2 regions of the Kitasatospora sp. NPDC085879 genome follow, and region 1 is predicted to be linked to the other one. Evidence: riboswitches for the same ligand, from Rfam matches in the RefSeq annotation. Region 1 holds a riboswitch; the other holds the start of a gene.

Region 1 (9,559 bases):
GTGTCGGCATAGACGGCGGCGAGCTCCGGGCCGCGGCCGGCGCGGTAGGCGGCGGGGTAGAGCCGCAGCGCGGCGGAGAGCAGACGTGTCGTCACGCGAAGACCCCCTTGGCGCGCGGGCTGCTCTTGGGGCGGGCGGCCGCCATCCGGCGCTCCGCCTCGGCGGCCACGGCCCGCAGCCGCTCGGCCTCGGCGGCCAGCACCTCCCGGCCGGCGCCGGTGGCGCATAGCTGCGGCGGGCCCGGCCGTCGACCACCTCCTCGCGCTCGACCTCGATCAGCCCCTGCAGCAGCAGGCGGTCGAGGGCGCCGTACAGGGTGCCGGTGCGCATCCGGACCCGGCCGCCGGAGATCGCGGCGATCTCCTGGATCAGCGCGTACCCGTGTCGCGGGGCGTCCGCGAGCGCGGTGAGCAGGAGCAGCGTGGGCTCCTGCATGCTTCGTTCCGTCATGTCGACTACATATACCGGTCGCCGACTTATGGTGTCCGGCGAACCGGTGGAATCGGGCCGGGCGCAGAATGGGTGTCATGACCGATGCGCTGCTGGACCGTTGGAACGAACTGCTGCGCCGCTGCGGGGCGGCGGCAGACCCGGAGCCGTACGGGCGGGACCTGCTGGCCCGGTGGTCCGAGCCGCAGCGGCGGTACCACACCGTGGCGCACCTGACCGCCGTGCTCGACCACGTGGACGCGCTGGCCGGACGGGCCGAGAACGCCGACGCGGTGCGGCTGGCCGCCTGGTTCCACGACGCGGTCTACCGCCCGGACCGCTCGGAGAACGAGGAACGCAGCGCCCAACTCGCCGTCCGGGCACTGCGCGAGGCCGGACTGGCCGAGGAACTGGTCGACGAGACCGCCCGACTGGTACGGCTGACGGCAGGTCACGGCTGCGAGAGCGGCGACCGCAACGGCGAGGTGCTCTGCGACGCGGACCTCGCGATCCTCGGCACCGACCCGGACCGGTACGCGGCGTACACGGCGGCCGTGCGCGAGGAGTACGGCTTCGTCCCGGAAGAGGCCTTCCGGGCCGGGCGGGCGGCGATCCTGCGGCAGCTGCTGGAACTGCCCGCGCTCTACCGCACACCGGAGGCGCTGGCCCGGTTCGACGCCGCCGCCCGGGCCAACCTCGCGGCGGAGCTCAGGAGCCTGGAGAGCTGACCTTGCGGCGGCGCAGGCCGGCGGCGGTGAGCCGGGCGACCAGCTCCTTGCTGCCGACCGGCCGGGCGCCGAGGGCCACGGCCCGCTCGTACCAGTCCGCCGGTATGTCGTAGTGGTCGCGCTCGAAGCCGCGGGCGGGCGCGCCCAGCTCCGCGGCGAAGGCGTGCAGTTCCTCGTAGCTGACGTCGCTGACCAGGTGCGACCAGAACTTCCCGTGGCCGGGCCAGCTGGGCGGGTCGACGAGGATCACGACAGCTCTCCGACCGGGGCCACCACCACGCCGCGCTTGCCGCACACCCAGTGCGGGTCGGGGCCGAGTTCCGGCTCCACGCTGAGCGCGTGCGGATCGTCCTCGGCGGCGCAGTCGGCGCACAGCGGCCAGCGCCCGTACGCCTCCAGCAGCGCGTCCTGCACGTCCTGGGCGACCAGCCCGAGCACGAACTCGGTGCCGTCCGGCCACTGCTCGAGCCACCACCGCCGGTGCGTCACGGCGTCCTCCACCAGCGACACCACCGCGGCGTCCGCCACGTCCCGGGCGGTCAGGTCGGCGAGGATCAGTGCACGGGCGCCGTGCAGGGCGGCTTCGATCTCAGAGCTGGCCATCCGCCCATTCTCCCGCAGGTCACTTGGCGGCCGGGAACCCTTCCGTGCTCAGCTCGATCGCGAACGGCGCGGGCAACGCGACCGGCTGCCCGAAGGGCGTGCGGACACCCCGCTGGTACCGCCCCTGATCCGGTTCGGAGAACAGCGTGACCGTCGGCCCTTCCTCGTCGAAGCGGTCGACCAGCAGGAAGATCGGGACGGGCGCGTGGCCGTACGCCCAGAGCTTCTTGGTGCGGTCGAGCCGGGCGGTCCGCTTCGAGGTGATCTCCACCGCCATCAGCAGGCCGGACGCATCGATCGACGCCTCCTGCTCCACCAGGCGCGCATCGTCCACCACCACCAGGTCGGGCACGTACAGCTTCTCCAGCGGGACGATCTCCGTGCCCAGGGTCTGGTAGACGCCCACCTCGGGCGGCAGGCACGCGAGCAGCGCCCGGTGCACCTTTCCGGCAATCACGTTGTGGCCCACGTTGGGCGGCGGCACCAAGCGGATCTCCCCCTCGTCGATCTCCGCGCGCCAGCCCTCGGGGACGTCCAGCTCCAGCCAGGTGTTCAGCAGGTAGTCCCACTGACGCCCCGGCTCGACCGACATCGCAGTCACCGCCGACCTCCTGTCTCCCGTTCGACGCTCGTGGTCGTCACTGTACGGACCGTCCGAGGTGCCCCATTCCGTCATGGGCTCAGCGTCCCACGAACGAGTGAGCGGTGCGGGAATGCCGCGAGGGCGGCCTCCCCGTGTGGGGAGACCGCCCTCGCAGAGCGTTCCTGGTCCGCTGATCCTCGGGAGGATCAGAAGTCCATGTCACCGCCCGGCATGCCGCCGCCGGCGGCCGCGGAGGCCTTCTCCGGCTTGTCGGCGATGACGGCCTCGGTGGTGAGGAAGAGCGCCGCGATGGAGGCGGCGTTCTGCAGCGCGGAGCGGGTGACCTTGGCCGGGTCGATGATGCCCGCGGCGATGAGGTCGACGTACTCGTTGGTCGCGGCGTTCAGGCCGTGGCCGGCGGGGAGGTTGCGCACCTTCTCCACCACGACGCCGCCCTCGAGGCCGGCGTTGGTCGCGATCTGCTTGATCGGGGCCTCGAGCGCCACGCGGACGATGTTGGCACCGGTGGCCTCGTCGCCCTCGAGCTCCAGCTTGTCGAACGCGACACCGGCCTGCAGCAGCGCGACGCCACCACCGGCGACGATGCCCTCCTCGACGGCGGCCTTCGCGTTGCGGACGGCGTCCTCGATGCGGTGCTTGCGCTCCTTGAGCTCGACCTCGGTGGCCGCGCCGGCCTTGATGACGGCCACGCCGCCGGCCAGCTTGGCGAGGCGCTCCTGGAGCTTCTCGCGGTCGTAGTCCGAGTCGCTGTTCTCGATCTCGGCGCGGATCTGGTTCACGCGGCCGGCGACCTGGTCGCTGTCGCCGCCACCGTCGACGATGGTGGTCTCGTCCTTGGTGATGACCACCTTGCGGGCGGTGCCCAGCAGGTCGAGGCCCGCGTTCTCCAGCTTGAGGCCGACCTCCTCGGAGATGACGGTGCCGCCGGTGAGGATGGCGATGTCGCCGAGCATGGCCTTGCGGCGGTCGCCGAAGCCCGGGGCCTTGACGGCGACGGACTTGAAGGTGCCGCGGATCTTGTTCACGACCAGGGTCGACAGGGCCTCGCCCTCGACGTCCTCGGCGATGATGACGAGCGGCTTGCCGCTCTGCATGACCTTCTCCAGCAGCGGGAGGAGGTCCTTGACCGAGGAGATCTTGGAGTTGGCGATGAGGATGTACGGGTCCTCGAAGCTGGTCTCCATGCGCTCCAGGTCGGTGGCGAAGTACGCGGAGATGTAGCCCTTGTCGAAGCGCATGCCCTCGGTGAGCTCGAGCTCCAGACCGAAGGTGTTGCTCTCCTCGACGGTGATGACGCCTTCCTTGCCGACCTTGTCCATGGCCTCGGCGATGAGCTCGCCGATCTGGGTGTCGGCGGCCGAGATGGAGGCGGTGGAGGCGATCTGCTCCTTGGTCTCCACGTCCTTGGCCTGGGCGAGCAGCTGGTCGGAGACGGCCGAGACGGCCTTCTCGATGCCGCGCTTCAGGGCCATCGGGTTGGCGCCGGCGGCGACGTTGCGCAGACCCTCGCGGACGAGCGCCTGGGCGAGCACGGTGGCGGTGGTGGTGCCGTCACCCGCGACGTCGTCGGTCTTCTTGGCGACCTCCTTGACGAGCTCCGCGCCGATCTTCTCGTACGGGTCCTCGAGCTCGATCTCCTTGGCGATGGAGACACCGTCGTTGGTGATCGTGGGGGCGCCCCACTTCTTCTCAAGGACGACGTTGCGGCCCTTGGGGCCGAGCGTGACCTTGACGGCGTCGGCAAGCTGGTTCATGCCGCGCTCAAGGCCGCGGCGAGCTTCCTCATCAAAAGCGATGATCTTGGCCATCTGAAGTGGTCCTCCGGGACACGGTCGACTGCTCGGACCAGAGGTGCCCGCGACGGACGGCCCTGTGAGCGGGGGTCCTTTCCCCTACCGCTCGACGGGGCCTCACCGACCCGGTCCGCTTGTCACTCTCAAGCTGTGAGTGCTAACGCCAATGATTAGCACTCACGGGTGGCGAGTGCAAGCCCGATCGCCGTGTCCCGGCGGAACGGCCGCACCGGTTCCGGACATGACGCAGGCCCGTACGACGTGTCGTACGGGCCTGGCGCGAAGAAAGTCGCCGACCAGCTCGTGACGAGCCGAGGGCTCCGCAGGTCGAAGGTCAGCCCGCAGCGGCGCGAACCATGTCCGCCTGCGGCCCCTTCTGCCCCTGGGAGATCTCGAACTCGACCCGCTGGCCCTCCTCGAGGGTGCGGTAGCCGTCCATCTGGATCGCGCTGTAGTGGACGAACACGTCCGCACCACCGTCGACCGCGATGAAGCCGTAGCCCTTCTCCGCGTTGAACCACTTGACGGTGCCCTGAGCCATTCCGAACTCCCCTTGTGCTGTGCTGGCCATTCACGGGTCCGCAGTCTTTGCGGGCCCAGGTCCGGTGGGCCGGCCCGAGGGAACCCCCCCTGGGCACAGCCGTGCACGCCGCAGACCACCGCCCGGGGCCCCGGTACGGGCCCGACGGACGGGTGAATGCGTCGACCGCGGCTGAATGTATCCGGACAGGTGCCCTGTGCAACAGGGTCAACTTCGGGGAAATCCCGGGCTGCACCAAGGGATATGACGGGATGAAAGTGCCCGATCTCGGCATTTCACGCCGGACATAACGGGCAGAAAACGACATATTGCCGCAGGAATTCTGACACTTGCCTGACAGGTTCGCTCCCGTGCCGTCCGCTTCCCGTCTCAGCGGGCGGACGTGGCCGACGATCGGCGCCAGAGCCTTGCGCACACGATCCAGCCGCCCGGGCCGGGGTGCGCCATTCCTGGTATTACCGCTGATCAGAATGGGCGGCGCGGAGGGGAGCACTGCCACCGCCCCGAACTCTACTCCCCGTCAGGCGGTGCTTTTTCCACCCGACACGGCGAGAGCCGCCGCCGGACCGGAAAATAGGATTCCGGTCCCGGCGGCGGCTCGCCGCGGGCAGGGTGCGGGGCTCAGCAGCCGCCGGCCACCGCGGGGATGATCGACACCGTGGCGCCGTCCTTGATCGCCGTCTCCAGGCCCTCGGCGAAGCGCACGTCGTCGTCGTTCACGTAGACGTTGACGAAGCGGCGGAGCTTGCCGGCGTCGTCCAGGATGCGGGCGGAGATGCCGGTGTGGTTCTGCTCCAGGTCGGCCACGACGGCGGCCAGGGTGTCGCCCTCGGCGGTCACCTCGGCCGCACCGCCGGTGTAGGTGCGCAGGATGGTCGGGATGCGGACGGTGGCGCTCATGGGCGTGCTCCTTGGCGGAAGGGGTTGGCTGCTCAGGCGAGGCCGGCGGCGCGGAAGGACTCCAGCGTCGGGCGGATGGTGGCGGTCAGGCCGGAGTCGGCGACCGCGTCGAGGGTCTTCAGGCCGTCGCCGGTGTTGATGGCCACGGTCTCCTTCGACGGGTCCAGCTGCCCGGTCTCGACCAGCTTCTTCAGGACGCCGACGGTCACGCCGCCGGCGGTCTCGGCGAAGATGCCCTCGGTGCGCGCCAGCAGCTTGATGGCGGCCACCACCTCGGCGTCGGTGACGTCCTCGACCGCACCGCCGGTGCGGCGGGCGATGTCGAGCACGTACGGGCCGTCGGCCGGGTTGCCGATCGCCAGGGACTTGGCGATGGTCTGCGGCTTGACCGGGCGGATCACGTCGTGGCCGGCCTTGAAGGCGGCGGAGATCGGGGAGCAGCCCTCGGCCTGGGCGCCGAAGATCTTGTACGGGCGGTCCTCGACCAGGCCGAGCTTGATCAGTTCCTGCAGGCCCTTGTCGATCTTGGTGAGCTGCGAGCCGGAGGCGATCGGGATCACGATCTGCTCGGGCAGCCGCCAGCCGAGCTGCTCGCAGATCTCGAAGGCCAGCGTCTTGGAACCCTCGCCGTAGTACGGGCGGAGGTTGACGTTGACGAAGCCCCAGCCCTCGCCGGCCGGGTCGCCGATCAGCTCGGAGCAGAAGCGGTTCACGTCGTCGTAGTTGCCGTCGATGCCGATCAGGGCGCCGCCGTACACGCCGGCCATGACGATCTTGCCCTGCTCCAGGTCGTGCGGGATGAACACGCAGGACTTGAAGCCGGCCCGGGCGGCGGCCGCGCCGACCGCGCCGGCCAGGTTGCCGGTGGACGAGCAGGACAGGGTGGTGAAGTCGAAGGCGCGGGCGGCCTCGATGGCGCAGGCGACCACGCGGTCCTTGAAGGAGTGTGTCGGGTTGCCGGAGTCGTCCTTGACGTGCAGCTGGGCGGTGAAGCCGAGCTCACGGCCCAGGTTGTCGGCCTTGACCAGCGGGGTCCAGCCCGGGTTGAGGTTGGGCTTGCCGGCCACGTCGGCGGGCACCGGCAGCAGCGGGGCGTAGCGCCAGATGCTGGCCGGGCCGGCCTCGATGCGCTTGCGGAGTTCGGCGGCGTCGTAGCCGGAGTAGTCGTACGCGATCTCCAGCGGGCCGAAGCACTCGAGGCACGCGAAGCTCGGGCCGAGCGGGAAGCGGGTGCCGCACTCGCGACAGGAAAGGGCTGCGGCCGGACCGAGGTCGACGGTGGCAGCGGGTGCAGGGGTAGCGGTAGCCATGCTGGCGGAGGCCTCTCTCCTCATCTTCCCCGTGGCGCGGTTGCGCCACAGGCCGGAATTGGCACCTGTCCCGCGGGGGCCTGCGACCGCCACGCGAGAAGGTTGCCGGGACGTCGACGGGCCGTTCCCTCAGTCCCTCTGGATGAGCTCTGTGAAGTTGTGTGTTGTGCGCTGCGGCGACCCCGGCGTGCGAAGGCGCGACCGCAGTACGAAGACTGTATCCGAAGGCACCGGCGCCGAAAGGCGGCGTCCGATCCGCGAGATGGAAGTTACGAGGAGCGAGACCGTGACCGAGCAGCCCCGTCCCGACGTGCTCCCCGAGGTCGCGTCCTGGCTGCGTCGCCGCTCCTGGGCGGCGGCCGACTACCCGGTGGAGCGGCTGCTCGCCGCCAAGCGGGCGGCGGGGAGCGCGGGAACGGTCAGCGTGGTGCTGCCCGCCCTCGACGAGGAGCCCACCGTCGGGGAGATCGTCGCCACCGTCCGCACCGAGCTGATGGAGCGTCACCCGCTGGTCGACGAGCTGGTCGTGGTGGACTCGGGCTCGGTCGACCGGACGGCCGAGATCGCCCGGGCGGCCGGCGCCCGAGTGGTGCACCGCGACGACCTCCTGCCCCGGCTGCCGGCCGCCCCCGGCAAGGGCGAGGTGCTCTGGCGGTCGCTGCTGGCCACCTCCGGCGCGGTGGTCTGCTTCGTCGACGCGGACCTGCGCGAGTTCGACCCGGCCTTCGTCACCGGGATCGTCGGGCCGCTGCTCACCGACCCCGGGCTGCAGCTGGTCAAGGCGATGTACGACCGGCCGCTGGAGACCGCGGGCGCGGTGGTACCGGCCGGCGGCGGTCGGGTGACCGAGCTCGTCGCCCGCCCGCTGATCAACCTGCACTGGCCGCAGCTGGCCGGCTTCGTCCAGCCGCTCGGCGGCGAGTACGCGGCCCGCCGCTCGCTGCTGGAGCGGCTGCCCTTCCCGACCGGGTACGGGGTGGAGCTCGGGCTGCTGGTGGACGCTCTGGAGGCGGTCGGGCTGGACGCGCTGGCCCAGGTCGACGTCGGGGTCCGGCACCACCGCCACCAGGACGGGCAGGCGCTCGGGCGGATGGCCGCCACGATCTACCGCACCGCCCTGGAGCGGCTGGACCGCACCCACCGGCTGAAGGCCGGCGAGGACCTGGTGCACCCGCTGCTCACCCAGTTCAGCCGCGATCCGGGCACAGCCGGCTTCACCGCGCACACCCACGAGGTGACCGCCCTGGAGCGGCCGCCGATGCGCACCGTGCCCGAGTACCGGGAGCGCTGAGCGGCACCCGCCGCGGCCGCCGGATGGTTTGCCGCGGCGGTCGCGCGGCAAGCTAGGGGATATGGCCGATCTCGCGTTCGAACGCACGCAGCAGTCCGGCGCCGCCCCCGTCCTGGTGGCCTCGAACCGCGGCCCGGTGTCCTTCAGCAGCGGGGACGACGGCACGCTCACCCTGAAGAGAGGCGGCGGCGGCCTGGTGTCCGGGCTCTCCGCGATCGCCGACCCGTCGGCGGTCTGGGTCTGCGCCGCCCTCGGCGACGCCGACCGGCAGGCCGCCCGGCAGGCCCCGGACGGGCGGCTCGACCTGGCCGGCCACGACGTCGGCGGACAGGCCGTCCGGATGCTGGACATCGAGCCCGGCACCTTCGCCCGCGCCTACAACGGCATCGCCAACTCCACCCTGTGGTTCGTCCACCACCTGCTGTACGACACCCCGGTCAGCCCCGTCTTCGACGACCGGTTCCGGCGCGAGTGGGAGTCCTACACCGCGTACAACACCGCCTTCGCCGAGGCGCTGGCCGCCGAGGCCGCCCCCGGCGCCGCCGTCCTGGTGCAGGACTACCACCTGTCGCTCGCCCCGGCGCTGCTCCGCGCGCTCCGGCCGGACCTGCGGATCGGGCACTTCTCGCACACCCCGTGGGCGCCGCCGGAGTACTACCGCCTGCTGCCCGACGACGTCGCCGCCGAGGTGCTCGCCGGCATCCTGGGCGCCGACCGGGCCGGCTTCCTCACCGAACGGTGGGCGCTCGCCTTCGCCGACTGCTGCGAGGCGGTGCTCGGCGCCACCGTGGACCGCGCGGCCCGCACCGTCACCCACGACGGGCGCACCACGCGCCTGGGCGTGCACGGGCTCGGCGCCGACGCCGACTTCCTGCGCGAGCGCGCGCACCGGCCGGACGTGGACGCCCGGCTGGCGGCGCTCCGCGAGGCGGTGGGCGACCGGCGGACGATCGTCCGGGTCGACCGCACCGAACTCAGCAAGAACATCGTCCGCGGCCTGCTCGCCTACCGGCACCTGCTGCGCAGCCGGCCCGAGTGGCTGGAGCGGGTCGTCCACATCGCCTTCGCCTACCCCTCCCGGCACGACCTGCCGGAGTACCGCGAGTACACGGCGGCGGTGCAGCGGATCGCCCGGGAGATCACCGACGAGTTCGCCACGGCCGACTGGCAGCCGCTGATCCTGCACGTCAACGACGACTTCCCGCGGTCGCTGGCGGCCTACCGGCTGGCCGACGTGGCGCTGGTCAACCCGATCCGGGACGGCATGAACCTGGTCGCCAAGGAGGTCCCGGTGGTCTCCGACGCGGGCTGCGCCCTGGTGCTCTCCCGCGAGGCGGGCGCGTACGCGGAACTCGCCGAG
Region 2 (9,559 bases), on a different contig from region 1:
GTGTCACCGCGGGTGCGCCGAGGAATGCTCGCTGTCATGGCCGTCCCCGCCCCCGTCCCCGCCCCCGTGCGCGCAGCGGCGGGCCGGGACGCCGCCGCGCCCGCGCGCACGCCGCTGGTCACCTACGCCCTGATCGCGCTGAGCGCCCTCGTCCTGCTGGCCGGCCCGAGCTTCGGCCTCAACCCGCGGTACGGCACCGGAGCCGCCCGGGTCTGCGCGGAGCAGCGCTTCGAGCAGCACTGGGGGGCCGTCCCGGCGGAGCTGCTGTCCGGCAAACCCCTGGACGCTGCCCGGCTGGCCACCCTGCCGCCCGCGGTGCCGGGCTGCACGGTCACGCCGACCCCGCACAAGATCCCGTTCCTGTCGGTGCTCAGCTCGCTGTTCGTCCACGCGGGTTGGCTGCACCTGGTCGGCAACCTGCTCTTCCTCTATGTCTTCGGCCCGGACGTGGAGGAACGGCTCGGACGGCTGCGCTTCCTCCTCTTCTATCTGGGCATCGGCTACCTGGCGACGTACGGCTGGGCGCTGGCCGAGGCGGACTCGACCCAGTCGGTGCGGGCGCTGGTCGGCGCCTCGGGAGCGATCGCCGGGGTGCTCGGCGGCTATCTGCGGCTCTACCCGCGGGCCCGGGTGACCACGCTGGTGCCGGTGCTGTTCTTCCTGCCGCTGCGCTTCCCGGCCTGGCTGGTGCTCGGGCTGTGGTTCGCCCTGCAGTGGTGGCCGGTCGGGCCGGCGGTGCCCGGCGTGGCGTACCTGGTGCACGTGATCGGCTTCAGCGCGGGCTGGCTGCTGGCGCGCCCGGTGCGGCCCCGGACAGGGCAGACGCGCCGCCTGACGGCGGATACGCTGGGCGGTACCCCACACACAGGAGCCGAAGAGTGATCACCGCGATCGTCCTCATCAAGACCAGCGTCGACCGGATCCCCGAGATCGCCGAGGCGATCGCCGCGATCGAGGGCGTCAGCGAGGTCTACTCGGTGACCGGCAGCTACGACCTGGTGGCGATGGTCCGGGTGCGGCAGCACGAGGACCTGGCCGAGGTGATCCCCGGTCAGGTCAACAAGGTGCCGGGTGTGGAGCACACCGAGACCCAGATCGCCTTCCGCACCTACTCGCAGCACGACCTGGAGGCCGCGTTCGCGCTCGGCCTGGACGAGTAGCGGCACCGGGCCGCCCGGCCGGGCGGCCCACTCCCTGCCCGTGCGGGCCGAGGCGGCCCGAGGCCGCTCAGGCGGCCCGGCCGGTGTCGGCGACGCAGCGGCCGCCCTCGTTGCGGTAGTTCCAGCGGGCGCCGTCGGTGACGAGCTCCCGGACGGCGGCCAGGAAGCGGTCGACGTGCTCCTCGGGGGTGCCCGCGCCGAAGCTCACCCGGATCGCGTTCAGGCTACGCTCCCCCGGCAGCGACGGCTCCGGCGCGCCGCACTCGGACGGCGCCGCCTCCTCCCCGCCGAGCAGGGTGCGCACCAGCGGGTGCGCGCAGAACAGGCCGTCCCGGACACCGATGCCGTACTCGGCGGAGAGCGCCGCCGAGAAGTGCGAGCTGTTCCAGCCGCGGACGACGAAGGACAGCACGCCGACCCGGGCCGAGCCCGCGCCGAACAGGTTGAGCACCTTGACCTCGGGGATCCGCGCCAGCCCGGCGGTGAGTCGCTCGATCAGCGCCCGCTCGCGGCCCTCCAGCTCGTCGAAGCCGGCCTCCGAGAGCGCCCGGCAGGCCGAGGCGATGGCGTAGGCGCCGATCACGTTCGGCGAGCCGGCCTCGTGCCGGGCCGGGCCGGTGTGCCACTCGACGGCCACCGAGCCGTCCGCCTCCCGGGCCACGGTGCGGCTGGCGCCGCCGCCCGCCAGGTACGGCTCGGCCGCGTCCAGCCAGTCGCTGCGGCCGGCCAGCACCCCGGCGCCGAACGGCGCGTACAGCTTGTGGCCGGAGAACGCGACCCAGTCGACGCCGAGTTCACGGACCGACAGGCGGTGGTGCGGGGCCAGCTGGGCGGCGTCCAGGACGACCCGGGCGCCGTGCCGGTGGGCGGTCTCGGTGAGTTCGGCGATCGGCCACAGCTCTCCGGTGACGTTGGAGGCTCCGGTGACGCACAGCAGGCGCGGGCCCTCGGCGGAGCCGGCGGCGAGCGCGGCGTCCAGGGCGGCGACGGCCTCGGCGTGCGAGCGCGGGGCGCGCAGGTACTCGACCGTCAGACCGGCGTGGCGCCAGGGCAGCAGGGAGGCGTGGTGCTCGGTCTCGAAGGCGAAGACCCGGGTGCCGGCGGGCACCGCACCGGCCAGCAGGTTGAGCGAGTCGGTGGTGGCGCGGGTGAACACCACCTGGTCGCCCTCGCGCAGGTCGAGGAAGTCGGCGACGGTGCGGCGGCTCTGCTCGAACAGGTCGGTGGACAGCTGGGAGAGGTAGCCGGCCCCGCGGTGGACGCTGCCGTAGTAGGGGGCGTACGCGGCGACGTCGTCCCAGACCCGCTGCAGGGCGGGAGCGCTGGCGGCGTAGTCGAGCGCGGCGTAGCCGACCTTCTCACCGGTGGCGAGCGGCACCTGGACGTCGTGGCCGAGAACGGCGAGGGGGGCGCAGAGATCGGTCGACAGCGACATGAGGATGCACTCCTTCACGGGGTGGGGACCCCGGGGATGCGTCGCCGGAAGTCCGCGCTTGCCACGCGGACGGTGTGCCGCACGGCCCGGTCCTCACCCAGGGCACCCCGCCACGGACGGAGGGTTGCCGGACAGCAAGCTGGGGCTTGACGCTGCCACTCATGACCTGCCGGAGACTCTAGGTGACCGCCGCGCGACCGGTCAAGACGGACAGGGGCGCGTGGGGCTGTGCCCCACGCGCCCCTGACGGGCTCCGCCCTGCGTCCGTGCGGCCTCGGACTACTTCTGCGTGGCCTCGGCCCAGCGCTTGAGGGTGGCCTCGGCCGTGCCGGAGTCGATCGCGGCCGCCGCCCGCTCGATCCCCGCCGCGAGCTGCTCGGTCAGCGGGGCGTCGGTGAGGTCGATCGCGGCCAGTGCGGCGGCGGTGTTGAGCAGGACGGCGTCCCGGACGGGCCCCCGCTCGCCGGCGAACACCCGCCGTGCGACACCGGCGTTGTGCTCGGCGTCGGCTCCTCGCAGCGCCTCGATCCCGGCCAGCTCGATCCCGACGTCCCGCGGGTCGAACGAGGTCTCGGTGACGGCACCGTTCTTGACGATCCAGACGTGCGAGGTGGTGCAGACGGTCAGTTCGTCGAGGCCGTCGTCGCCGCGGAAGACCAGCGCGGAGGCGCCGCGGCGGGCGAAAACGCCCGCGATCAGCCCGGCCAGCCGGGTGTCGAAGCAGCCGACGGCGTGCGAGGTGACCTTCGCCGGGTTGGTCAGCGGCCCGAGGATGTTGAAGGCGGTGGGCACGCCGAGCCCGGCCCGCGCGGTGGCCGCGTGCCGCATCGCGGGGTGGAACTTGGCCGCGAAGCAGAAGGTCAGGCCGACCTCCTCGGCCACCTCGGCGACCCGGCGGGCGCCGAGGTCGAGGCTGACGCCGAGCTTCTCCAGCACGTCCGAGGAGCCGGAGGCGGAGGAGGAGGCCCGGTTGCCGTGCTTGACGACCTTGGCTCCGGCCGCGGCCGCCACGATCGCCGACATGGTGGAGATGTTGACGGTCTTGGCGCGGTCACCGCCCGTGCCGACGATGTCGACGGCGGGCCCGGGGATGTGCAGCGGCTCGGCGTGCGCGTACATGGCGTCGACCAGGCCGGCGATCTCCTCGACGGTCTCGCCCTTCGCCCGCAGCGCGACCATGAAGCCGGCCACCTGGACGGGCGAGGCCTCGCCGCTCATGATCTGGTCCATCGCCCAGGAGGTGTCCGCCTCCGCGAGGTTCTCGCCGCGCAGCAGTGCCGACAGGACGTCCGGCCAGGTGCGGACCACCTGCACGGGGTCCTTGCCGCCGTTCGCAGGGTTCACGTTCACCATGGCCGACTCCAGCTCTCATCGGTAGTGCGCCGATACAGGGACGGAGCCAGCCTAGCGAGCGGCGGCGGGCGGCCGCGCCGATCCCGCCGCCCCTTCTCTCCTGGTGAGACGGGTGGGTGGTGCGCCCTTGTCAGTGGTGCGCGGGTGTCAGTGGTGTGCGGGTGTCAGTGGTGTGCGGGTGTCCGCCGGGCGATCCGGCCGCGGAGCAGGGTGGCCGCGGCGTCGGCGAGCGCGACCGGGTCGACCGGCCGGGCGATCGCGGCGTCGGCCCGGCTCCAGGCGGCGAGCCAGGAGTCCTGCGGGCGGCCGATGAGGACCAGGACGGGCGGGCAGCCGTAGATCTCGTCCTTGAGCTGGCGGGTGAGGCCGAGGCCGCCGGCGGGGACGGCCTCGCCGTCCAGCACGCACAGGTCGACGCCGCCCTTCTCGAGGGCGCGGAGGACGGCCGGGGTGGTGGCGCACTCCAGGTACTCGACGGCGGGGAGGTCGGCGGCGGGCCGGCGGCCGAGCGCCAGGGTGACCTCCTCGCGGGTGTTGCGGTCGTCGCTGTAGACGAGAACGGTGAGCGTCTCGTCGGTCGTGTGCGCCATGGGCCCTGCTCCCGGGTGCTCGTCCTCTTATATGTACAGCTCCGAACGGCCCAGTGTGATCCGGACCACGTTCACCTCCGGATGCTACTCCGGCGGAGCCGTCCCGGTGAGTCCCTGACGCGATCTCCCTCAACCCGCCGCGCCCGGATCTCACCCGCGCGGGGTACCCGGCATCGCCCACCCCGAACAACCATCAGAAAACGGACACGCGGCCAACCGGCCCTCCGGGCGTCGACGCAGGCCAGGCCCAGGGGGGCATACCGCACGCACCGGACACTCCGAGGAGCACCCCCCGGCGTGAAGACGGAATAAGGGACCGACATAATGTCCGTCGTGGCGACAGCAACAGCAACAGAAACCGGACACGCGCACGGAGCGGTCAACAGGCCGAACCTGGTCAGCGTCGGAACCATCGTCTGGCTGAGCTCCGAGCTGATGTTCTTCGCGGCCCTGTTCGCGATGTACTTCACGCTCCGCTCGGTCATGGGCTCGGAGTTCTGGGCGGAGAAGGCGGAAGCCCTCAACGTGCCGTTCTCCTCGGTGAACACCACGATCCTGGTGCTCTCCTCCCTCACCTGCCAGCTCGGCGTTTTCGCCGCCGAGCGCGGTGACGTGAAGAAGCTCCGCTCGTGGTTCTACATCACCTTCGTGATGGGTGCGATCTTCATCGGCGGCCAGATCTTCGAGTACACCGAGCTGGTCAAGGTGGACGGCCTGTCGCTGTCCTCGGACCCGTACGGCACGGTGTTCTACCTGACCACCGGCTTCCACGGCCTGCACGTGACGGGTGGTCTGATCGCCTTCCTGCTGGTCCTGGGGCGGACGTACGCCGCCAGGCGGTTCACGCACGAGCAGGCCACCGCCGCGATCGTGGTGTCGTACTACTGGCACTTCGTCGACGTCGTGTGGATCGGCCTGTTCGCGACCATCTACCTGATCAAGTAAAGGCTGATCAGGTCGCTGGCCGCCGGCCGGAGAGCACCCGCCCCGTGCGGGAGCCCCGCCGACAGTCCGCCCCGCCCCGGGTACCGGCCCCGAGCAGACCGGCTCCCGCGGGCGCAGCCACCCAGCCGACCAGATCCTGACACCGGGGTTAATCCGTGAAAAAGCTCTCCGCACGACGGCGCCACCCACTGGCGGCGCTGGTCGTCCTACTTCTCGCCCTGGCGGCCACCGGGGGGCTGTACGCCGCGTTCGCGCCCGCCGAGAAGGCGCAGGCCGACACCTCCGCGCAGTCGCTCGCCATCGAAGAGGGCAAGAAGCTCTTCGCCGTGGGCTGCTCCTCCTGCCACGGCCTCGACGGCCAGGGCAGCTCCGACGGCCCGAGCCTGGTGGGCGTGGGTTCCGCCGCGGTCGACTTCCAGGTCGGCACCGGCCGTATGCCGGCCCAGCAGAGCGGCGCCCAGGTGCCCGCCAAGAAGGTCGTCTACTCCCAGGCCCAGATCGACCAGCTGGCCGCCTACGTGGCCTCGCTCGGCCCCGGCCCGGTCGTTCCGACCAAGGAGCAGTACACCTCCACCGACCCGAACGACGTGGCCAAGGGCGGCGAGCTCTTCCGGACCAACTGCGCCCAGTGCCACAACTTCGCCGGTAAGGGCGGCGCTCTGACGAAGGGCAAGTACGCCCCGTCGCTGGAGGGCACCTCCCCGAAGCACATCTACGAGGCCATGCAGACCGGCCCGCAGAACATGCCCTCGTTCCCCGACACCACCATGCCGGAGGAGCAGAAGAAGCAGATCGTGGCCTGGGTCAGCCACACCAACGACGAGCCCAACCCCGGTGGCCTCTCGCTGGGCAGCCTCGGTCCGGTGACCGAGGGTCTGTTCGGCTGGATCTTCGCCCTCGGTTCGCTCATCGTGGTCGCGATCTGGGTCGCCGCCCACACCACCAAGGCCAAGAAGTCATGAGCCACGAGATGTCTGACGAGAAGCTGCCGGAGTCGCACGGCTCCGAAGGGCACGAGGTCGCCGTCCACGGCGACCCGTTCGCCGACCCCGGTCTGCCGGCCCACGGGCCGCGCCGGACCGACATCGACGAGCGCGCCGCCAAGCGCGCCGAGCGGCAGGTCTCCCTGCTGTTCATCGTCTCGATGCTCGCCACCGTCGGTTTCATCGCCTCGTACGTGGCGATCGACATCGACAAGATCGTCTACATCTTCCCGCTGGGCCACGTCAGCGCGCTGAACTTCGCGCTCGGCATGACCCTCGGTGTGGCGCTCTTCTGCATCGGTGCGGGCGCCGTCCACTGGGCGCGCACCCTGATGTCGGACCACGAGATCCCGGCCGACCGCCACCCGATCGAGGCGGACGACGAGCTGCGTGCCGATGTCATCGAGCAGTTCCAGACCGGCGCCGCGGAGTCCGGCTTCGGCCGCCGCAAGATGCTCCGCAACACCCTGATCGGCTCGATGGCGCTGGTGCCGCTCTCCGGTGTGGTGCTGCTGCGCGACCTGGGCCCGCTGCCCGAGGACAAGCTGGCGCACACCGGCTGGGAGCTGGCCACCCCGGCCAAGCCCCTCAAGCTGATCAACATGAACACCAACGAGCCGATGAAGCCCGAGGACATCGTCACCGGCTCGCTGACCTTCGCCAAGCCCGAGGGCCTGGAGGAGGACCAGGAGATCTTCCAGGAGCAGATCGCCAAGGACGCCCTGATGATCATCCGGATCGCTCCGGAGGACCTGAAGGACAAGACGTCCGCCGAGCTCGGGTTCGAGGGCATCCTCGCCTACTCGAAGATCTGCACCCACGTCGGCTGCCCGATCAGCCTCTACGAGCAGCAGACCCACCACGCGCTCTGCCCCTGCCACCAGTCGACCTTCGACCTGGCGGACGGCGCGCGCGTCATCTTCGGCCCGGCCGGTCACCCGCTGCCGCAGCTGAAGATCACCACTGACGAGAAGGGCTTCCTGGTCGCCACCGGCGACTTCCAGGAGCCCGTCGGCCCGAGCTACTGGGAGCGGCCGTGAGTACCGCGAACAACGCCACTTCCGGCGCCTCCAAGCCAGCCAGCACCCGCGCCAAGCCCGCGAACAAGTTCGAGGCTGCCGCTGACTGGACGGACGGACGGCTGGGGATCTACACCCTCGCCAAGTCCAACCTGCGCAAGATCTTCCCGGACCACTGGTCCTTCATGCTGGGCGAGATCTGCCTCTACACCTTCATCATCATCATCCTGACCGGCGTCTACCTGACGCTGTTCTTCAAGCCGAGCATGGCCGAGACCGTGTACCACGGTACGTACGCCCCGCTCAACGGCATCCGGATGTCCGAGGCGTACGCCTCGACCATGGACATCAGCTTCGAGGTGCGCGGCGGTCTGCTGATCCGTCAGATCCACCACTGGGCGGCGATCGTCTTCGTCGCCGCGATGCTGGTGCACATGATGCGCGTCTTCTTCACCGGCGCGTTCCGCAAGCCGCGCGAGATCAACTGGCTCTTCGGTGCCGGTCTGCTCTTCCTCGGCATGTTCGACGGCTTCATGGGCTACTCGCTGCCGGACGACCTGCTGTCCGGTACCGGTATCCGGTTCATGGAGGGCGCGATCCTGGCGGTGCCGCTGGTCGGCACGTACCTGCAGTTCTTCCTGTACGGCGGTCAGTTCCCCGGCACCGACATCGTGCCGCGGTTCTTCACCATCCACGTGCTGCTGATCCCGGGCATCATGCTGGGCCTGCTGGTGGCCCACCTGATCCTGGTCTTCTACCACAAGCACACCCAGTTCGCGGGCCCCGGCCGCACCGAGAAGAACGTCGTCGGCATGCCGCTGATGCCGGTCTACATGGCCAAGGCCGGTGGCTTCTTCTTCCTGGTGTTCGGCGTCATCGCGGCCGCCTCGGCGATCGCGACCGTCAACCCGATCTGGGCGTACGGCCCGTACCGCCCCGACCAGGTGTCCACCGACGCCCAGCCGGACTGGTACATGGGCTTCTCCGAGGGCCTGATCCGTGTCATGCCGGGCTGGGAGATCCGCGCGTGGGGCCACACCCTGAACATGGGTGTGTTCGTCCCGCTGATGGTCTTCCCGCTGGTCCTGATGGCCATCTGGGTCTACCCGTTCCTCGAGGCCTGGGTCACCGGCGACAAGCGCGAGCACCACATCGCCGACCGCCCGCGCAACGCCCCGGTCCGCACCGGCTTCGGCGCGGCCTGGATCAGCCTGTACGTGCTGCTGCTCCTCGGCGGTGGCAACGACCTGCTGGCGACGCACCTGCACCTGTCGATCAACACGATCACCTACTTCGTCCGCGTCGGCTTCTTCGTCGTCCCGGTGCTGACCTTCTTCATCACCAAGCGGTGGTGCCTGGGTCTGCAGCGCCGTGACAAGGACAAGGTGCTGCACGGCCGTGAGAGCGGCATCATCAAGCGCCTGCCGCACGGTGAGTTTGTCGAGATCCACGAGCAGCTGCCGCAGGACAAGCTGTACAAGCTCACCGCGCACGAGCAGCCGCAGCCGATCGAGCTGCCGGCCGAGGTCGACGAGAACGGTGTCGCCCTCAAGGCCGGCCGCCTGGCGAAGGCCCGTGCCAAGCTCTCCGGAGCGTTCTACGGCGAAGGCGCCCAGATCGCCAAGCCGACCGCCGAGGAGCACCACGAGATCACCAGCGGCCACGGCCACCACTGATCCCGTACCGATCGCCACAGACCGAGGGCCCCTGCCGTACCAGGCAGGGGCCCTCGGCCTTTCCCCGGGCGCCGGGCCGGCCTGCCGGAGCCCTGCCACAATGGGCGCGTGCAGCTGACCATCGATCACACCGCCGCCACTCCCCCGTACGAGCAGGTGCGGAGCCAGATCGCGGAGCAGGCCCGCAGCGGGGGGCTTCCCGTGGGCCTCAAGCTCCCCACCGTGCGGGCGCTCGCCGAGGAACTGGGGCTGGCCGCGAACACCGTGGCCCGGGCCTACCGGGAGCTGGAGGCGGACGGGGTGGTGGAGACCCACGGGCGGCGCGGTACGACGATCGCCGCCACCGGGGACAGCGCCCACCGGCTGGCCGCCGCGGCGGCGGCCGAGTTCGCGGAGCG

What was found. A riboswitch is a leader RNA that binds a small molecule or an ion and turns the genes downstream of it on or off. The one in region 1 is predicted to bind S-adenosylmethionine.
Region 2: linked by a shared signal. The riboswitch ahead of AB0P35_RS04195 (aminotransferase class V-fold PLP-dependent enzyme) and the one ahead of thrC (threonine synthase) in region 1 are both predicted to bind S-adenosylmethionine.

The regions. Positions count from the first base shown of each region.
Region 1 covers NZ_JBFBJZ010000007.1:71,147-80,705, reverse strand. The annotation lists gene AB0P35_RS07910 (hypothetical protein) at 1-95, opposite strand, end outside; partial or broken gene AB0P35_RS07905 (PadR family transcriptional regulator) at 92-450, opposite strand; gene AB0P35_RS07900 (hypothetical protein) at 528-1,157, shown strand; gene AB0P35_RS07895 (DUF4031 domain-containing protein) at 1,138-1,407, opposite strand; gene AB0P35_RS07890 (hypothetical protein) at 1,404-1,760, opposite strand; gene AB0P35_RS07885 (Uma2 family endonuclease) at 1,780-2,352, opposite strand; gene groL (chaperonin GroEL) at 2,550-4,172, opposite strand; gene AB0P35_RS07875 (cold-shock protein) at 4,492-4,698, opposite strand; gene AB0P35_RS07870 (MoaD/ThiS family protein) at 5,320-5,598, opposite strand; gene thrC (threonine synthase) at 5,631-6,908, opposite strand; SAM riboswitch class I at 6,926-7,057, opposite strand; gene AB0P35_RS07860 (glucosyl-3-phosphoglycerate synthase) at 7,219-8,199, shown strand; gene AB0P35_RS07855 (trehalose-6-phosphate synthase) at 8,261-9,559, shown strand, end outside.
Region 2 covers NZ_JBFBJZ010000003.1:205,877-215,435, reverse strand. The annotation lists gene AB0P35_RS04205 (rhomboid family intramembrane serine protease) at 37-882, shown strand; gene AB0P35_RS04200 (Lrp/AsnC ligand binding domain-containing protein) at 879-1,160, shown strand; gene AB0P35_RS04195 (aminotransferase class V-fold PLP-dependent enzyme) at 1,228-2,595, opposite strand; SAM riboswitch class IV at 2,645-2,762, opposite strand; gene trpD (anthranilate phosphoribosyltransferase) at 2,875-3,948, opposite strand; gene AB0P35_RS04185 (hypothetical protein) at 4,113-4,538, opposite strand; gene AB0P35_RS04180 (heme-copper oxidase subunit III) at 4,863-5,483, shown strand; gene AB0P35_RS04175 (c-type cytochrome) at 5,639-6,445, shown strand; gene AB0P35_RS04170 (Rieske 2Fe-2S domain-containing protein) at 6,454-7,506, shown strand; gene AB0P35_RS04165 (ubiquinol-cytochrome c reductase cytochrome b subunit) at 7,503-9,161, shown strand; gene AB0P35_RS04160 (GntR family transcriptional regulator) at 9,270-9,559, shown strand, end outside.